Regions from separate parts of the Paenibacillus sp. JZ16 genome, predicted to be linked through region 2. Evidence: predicted binding sites of a transcription regulator. Region 2 holds the regulator's gene; the other holds the start of a gene.
The links. Region 2 encodes LexA, which represses DNA repair genes until DNA is damaged. Its sites were predicted from a motif close to CGAACATATGTTCG; they were not measured.

Region 1 (3,190 bases), 2.9 Mb from region 2:
CAGTGCGATAAATTCCCACACTTGACCCTTTGAACCGGTAGAAGTTTTTGATTTTCCGGTGGATTCGCTGTCTTGTGTCTCCTCGGAGTCGGTCTGCAGGTCGATATCGCTATGAAAGCTGATATTCAGTTTTCGCTTTTTGGTCTTCTCCATGGTATCGCTCCTCGGACTTGAAGTTCGTGTAGAACAGAACATTTTCTTTATTTCCATGCTTCCTAATTATCACCACATCCGGATTTAATATTCCATCGCTGCTGCTGAATCCATTAGAGGATTTGAGCACTCCTTGGTTTTGGGCAAATATACTGTTACTAAAATAGCCCATTATGCCGGGGAAAAGGGGATACGACATGCCGATACAGATTATTCAAGGACACCATCACACCTTGGACGCATCACACATCAATATTGTAATTGATGTTATAAGGGCTTTTACCGTAGCGCACTATGCCTTTATCCATGGGGTTCAGGGTATCATTCTGGCAGGAACTCTGGACGATGCCTTGCGTCTAAAGAAAATCTATCCTGACTTTTTATTGGCGGGAGAGATACAGGGTCTGCCGATTCCGGGGTTTGAGCTGGATAATTCGCCTGCGCGTTTACATGGCTTCGATCTTCGGGAGAAATTTCTGATCCAAAAGACTACCAATGGAGTTACAGCCACCCTAAACGCATTGAGCACCGAGCATCTATTCGTTACCGGGTTCACAAATGCAAGAACAACCGCAGAGTTTATAAAGAGGAACTTATTAAAAGACGATGACATGACGATTAATGTAATTGCTTCGCATCCGTCAGGGGATGATGATCTGGCCTGCGCACAATATATATCGGAAATTCTCCAAGACACTAATCGTATATCTGCCGAACAAACCATTGAGCGAATTCGAAAGTCAGAAGCGGCCGGGAAGTTTTACGATATTGAAAGACCGGAATTTTTACAGGAGGATATTTCGTTTTGCATCCAAGAGATCCCTTCCGATTTTGTAATGAAAGTGAATCTGAACAAAAACCATCCGTTGATTGAAAGGCTCCAGGTGGGGGTCTTTAATCACTGATTATGCCAGGTACCGCTTGTGAGTTTCTGATTCCTCTTCATAAGGGTATAATTTACATTGATAAAAGAACGAATGTTCGCATATAATACAAACAAACGTTCCCGTCGATGAGGTGGTTAATGATGTTGAGTATTGGGTTGAAACCAGATGAAACCCAACTGGTGAAGGATTATATTTTATTACCCCTTTTACTTGATGTGTTAGAGCATGACCGTTCGATCCTATGTAGAGCAGATTTAAAGACCCCGGAGCTAACGAATGCGATGATCGACCATTTGCAGGCAGCTGCATTATCCGATTTAGCTCTGGCTCGCAGGAAAATGCGTGAATACGCCATTAAGGTTTACGAGGATCGAAAAACAAAGCTTGGCATTGAGGTTGAATTCATCTGCAGGGGTATCATCACAAGCTGTCTATACTGTGGGGGCTAATTGAGGCAGAGATCGAGCAGAGATCGTACACCTACCTGGGGCTGAAAATCGCAGATAAGGGGAGTTCGCTGTGAAATCATCTAACCGAGTGATCATGTTAGGGGATTGCCAGTCCTTTTATGCATCTGTTGAGAAAGCAGACCATCCCGAGTATAAAAACCGCCCTTTGGTCGTTGCAGGGGATCCGGAAAGACGTTCAGGCATCGTGTTGGCTGCTTGTCCGCTCGCTAAAGCAAAAGGAATAACGACGGCAGAGCGATTAGGAGAGGCACTATCCAAGTGTCCCGACCTTGTCGTCATCAAACCCAGGATGCAGAAGTATATTGACGTCTCGATGCAAATCACGGAGATATACAAGAGTTATACCGATTTAGTTGAGCCTTACAGTATCGACGAGCAATTTTTAGACGTTACCGGTTCGCTGCATCTGTTCGGCACACCGGATGAGTTAGCCAGAACCATTCAGCGTCATGTCATGGATGCCACGGGTGTGTACGCTCGCTTCGGCATCGGCGAAACCAAAATCCTGGCTAAAACCGCCTGTGATAACTACGCCAAGAAAAATCCGTCCGGCATCTACACGTTGTCCAAGGACTCGCTTCCGGATACCCTCTGGAAACTGCCCGTCAGCTGCATGTTTATGGCCGGCAGCAAGATGACCCGCCACTTTAACGTCATGGGGCTGCCCACGATCGGCAGCGTGGCTCAGACGCCTCTTGCTAAATTGAAGCAGATGATGCGCCGTAAATTCGGTAAAAATTCCGATATTTCAGCCGAGATGTACTGGCGAATTGCCAACGGAATCGATGATAGCCCGGTAAGGCCAGGCACGCACCAGGTTGACCCTAAATCGGTTGGACACATGATGACCCTCCCTCGCGATTATACCAAGCTGGAAGAAATCAAGGTCGTACTGCTGGAGCTGACGGAGTTGGTTTGCCAGCGATGCCGCGGTCTTGGTTTTATGGGGCATGTGGTGTCGGTCGGTTGTATGGGGGCAGACTTTGACCGCCCTACGGGATTTAGCCGACAAATGAAGATGGAGGATCCATCGAATATTACGAATCAGGTTTACCGCTGGGCATGCCGGCTGCTTGAAACGTATTGGGACGGCCTGCCGATTCGGCGGGTCGGTATTAGCTTGTCACAGTTTTCCCCGGACACGGAATACCAATTGTCATTGTTTGATACCGGACGGGAGCGGTCGATGGCACTTGAACGGGTGACCGATGCCCTGAAAAATAAATACGGGAATTCGATTGTGATCCGAGCCGTATCCAAAACGGACGCAGGCCAAGCGCTGGATCGATCAGCCAAGATAGGAGGACACTATAAATGACAACACGAAAAAAGCTTGAGGGCAATGGGCTGTGGGAATCCAGTCGGATGATGCTGCCGGAACACAAAGAAACCATCATTCGCAGGCAACTGGAAGAAGGCCGGAAAGGCCGGCCGACGCTGGATCCGCAAGAAATGGAATTAATCGAGGGGGCCATCGCCGAGTCATTTCATGAACACCGTATGATTACCGTAAGGCTATTCGATGAATATGAGGACACGGAATTGACAGGAATTGTCGTGCTGATCCATACGTTTAGACGGGAGATCAAACTATCCATGGCCGAAGAGGAATCGCGTTGGATTAAAATTGACGAGATCATTTCAGCAGGATCATGATGTATAAAGCTAAACCCAGCGTGA
Region 2 (3,190 bases):
AGAATGGCGATGAATGAGGATAAACCAGACTGGTATTCCCGGGCTTCAAAGGGACCTTTTCCAAATGAAAAATTTACGGCTGAAATGAAAAAAAACGTCCAGATGTCCGTGATCCGTGACGAAGGTAGGCCTAAGCGCCGAAAGTATCTACAAGTTGGCTTTATAGGCGTGCTGCTGCTTCTGGTTATGTTACTTGCCATACAGCTGCCTTTTGACGTTGAAGAACAACAGAGAGCTGGGGATGTACCACCACATAACGAGGAGACAATTCGGGCGCAAGGCTTTACAGATCAGGGAAGGCTCAGTGTGGTTGCTGTGGAAAAGGAAAAAATCACGACACTGGGGGCTCCTAGCTGCTTCGGTATCGAAACGGACCAATCGTTTACCGGAAACTACATCGTACGGTATAGCTATAATGAAGTTACGGATGAAGTAACCACGCTGGATGATCTTACTTTTATTCAGCCAACATCAGCAGCTGTCCATATGGTTCGATTGCCGTTTCAGGATGCGGATGTATTTATACTTGCACCGCAATATCAAGACTGTCATGCCATACAAATTTACGCATTCGCCGTGGAGCATGATACGGGCAAGGCTGTGCAGCTCAGGTTTCAAGATGAATTAACGGTGTCCTATACTTCCTATTACAGACCAGGTACTGCACCCATGGTGAAAGACAATAAGCTTGTTCTGCAGTCCACGGAGGGGCCGGGTGGGGAAGGCTCGCCGGATTATAAACCTATACGGATGTATCGGCTGGATCTTAAACAAGGCATTATGCAGCAAACAAACTAGCTATGATCAAGTTTCGTGATCTATTTAGAAAAAGAAGAGGTTACCATCCAATTAAGGGAGGTAACCTCTTATTCATAGATCTATGAGATTAGTGGACATCCCGGAAGAGTCCGATTACTTTACCGAGAATCGTAACATGGTTCAGACGCAGTGGCTCGTAGGTAGGATTCTCCGGTTGCAATCGTACATGATCCTTCTCCTTATAGAAGGTCTTTACAGTTGCTTCGTCTTCCTCTGTCATCGCTACTACAATGTCGCCATTGTCTGCAGTTTGCTGCTGGCGCACAATGACGTAGTCACCGCTGTGAATCCCAGCTTCGATCATACTGTCACCGACAACCGACAACATGAAAACCTTATCGTCTCCTACATAATGCTGAGGGAGCGGGAAATAATCCTCAATGTTCTCCATGGCTGTAATAGGAACACCTGCAGTGACTTTACCAACAACAGGTACTCTGGCAATGGTGTGGGTAAACAGATTCGCGCTATCGGACTCTTCTTGGCCAAGCAGCTCGATTGCTCTTGGTTTCGTAGGGTCACGGCGAATTAGGCCTTTCTTCTCCAAACGGTCAAGATGTCCATGGACCGTTGAACTGGAAGCTAGTCCGACAGCCTCTCCGATTTCCCGGACAGAAGGCGGGTAACCCTTGCTACGAACTTCGTTGCGGATAAACTCTAAGATCGCCAGCTGGCGGCTGGATATTTTCGACATGCCGTATCAACCCCATTTAGTAACGTTTGGGAAAATTATAACATAGAACTTCCGTTCGTACAAACATAAGTTCTAAATAAAAATAGAACAAATGTTCTTTTGGGTATTGAATCAAACAAGTGTTCGTGTTAATATAAATCCATAAGAGAACACTTGTTTGGGAGATGATGATTCCATGTTGAAATACAGTACATACCGCAGCATTTATGAGAACGTTCCAGTGCAAACGATGAAGTCCCCGGAGACTTGGATCCACCAATTAAAGTCCAGAATGGCATCCATTCCTTTTATAAAGCTTTTATTCATCCTGTTGATCGTAGCTTCTTTTTGGACAGGGGCATACTCTGTTTTTGCCGGGGGGATGGACAAGCCTACTGGGGAGAAGCAGGTTATTGTTCAATATGGTGATAGTTTGTGGCGGATTGCTTCCCTTCATAAACCGGCAGATATGGATACACGAGTATATCTGGATAGCATCCGAAGAATGAACGGATTGAAAGGTCCGGATATACAGGCCGGAGAGGTGTTGTCTTTACCAGTCTGGTAATGGGATGATACTACGAGAGGCTCTTTCCTTATATATGTCTCAACTTCTCGCTTCATATTTGTAGTCTTGCCTGACGATGTGATTTCACGCAGTATAAGCGTGTTTATAATAGACGAGTATTGATTTCTTAACAATGAGGAGCCCATATATAGGCATCATATGTTCATATTTGTTCTTAATAAGAGTTTGTAAGGGCGCTGTTGCCTTGACAAGCTCTTTTTCACATGTTTAAGTTATACATGATATCGGAATTGGAGGAGAAGTCATGGACATCGATACTTTGGTTGAACGCATCAATGTACTAGCAAGAAAACAGAAGAGTGAGGGATTGACCGCGGAAGAGCTCAAAGAACGGGCTGAGCTTCGGGAAATATACCTTAACAATATTCGCAGTAACTTTAGACAACAGCTGGAATCGATCGAATGGGTTGATGAAAATGAACAAAAAGGCGGCCCGCGATTAAAGCATTAGTCGATGAACTGGCATCTGGATCTACAACAGTGGATTCAGGGACCAGATAGAAGGATAGAATTATAATACTTGGGGTGCCGATTATTCGTGGGAATCGAATACGGTAACCCCAAGTTTATATGGATTGGTAATATTTTGAAATTGAGTCCAGGGGGAACCATATGTCACGATCATGGGAAAGAAAAGTCAACAAAAATATGTCACAGCTCAACAAGCAGCGTAAGAAGCAGGGGCTGACCTCGTACCAAGGCTCTGCCGTTAATGATAAGCATGACGTGTTTAAAGGACGTAAGTATGTACTTCCGTTAGTGCTTGTTGCATTGGCTGGTTTGTATGCGCTTCTCGGAACGGCGACGTCACAGGCAGCCGGTGGAAGCAATGACGTGTTGAATTGGGTTGGTGTCAGCTTGTATATTCTGTTGGCGCTTATGATTTTCTTACGCAAGCCTTACTTGAAGATTGAGCGTGCTTCCGTATCCACGATGAAGTTCAATCGGGAACGTCGTTTGGCTGTATCCGATATCGAGAAAATCAAATTGGCTTCGGGCTCTGTTGTGATTCAAGGCAAGGGAAAAGCAGGCAACTGGGTATTCTCGCGCATGATGAATCTTTATGATACGAAAGCGATGGGCGAAAGATTGGAAGAGTTCGCAAAGAC

Region 1: a site for LexA is predicted at 1,124-1,137, ahead of BJP58_RS11905 (YhjD family protein). Genes of this name have one in related genera too.

The regions. Positions count from the first base shown of each region.
Region 1 covers NZ_CP017659.1:2,646,161-2,649,350, forward strand. Annotated here, with positions in the region: gene BJP58_RS11895 (MFS transporter) at 1-153, opposite strand, end outside; gene BJP58_RS11900 (2-phosphosulfolactate phosphatase) at 351-1,058, shown strand; gene BJP58_RS11905 (YhjD family protein) at 1,196-1,489, shown strand; gene BJP58_RS11910 (DNA polymerase IV) at 1,560-2,828, shown strand; gene BJP58_RS11915 (YolD-like family protein) at 2,825-3,166, shown strand.
Region 2 covers NZ_CP017659.1:7,156,176-7,159,365, forward strand. Annotated here, with positions in the region: gene BJP58_RS32145 (RNA polymerase sigma factor) at 1-17, shown strand, start outside; gene BJP58_RS32150 (hypothetical protein) at 10-798, shown strand; gene lexA (transcriptional repressor LexA) at 887-1,513, opposite strand; gene BJP58_RS32160 (LysM peptidoglycan-binding domain-containing protein) at 1,689-2,060, shown strand; gene BJP58_RS32165 (DUF896 domain-containing protein) at 2,326-2,532, shown strand; gene BJP58_RS32170 (hypothetical protein) at 2,694-3,190, shown strand, end outside.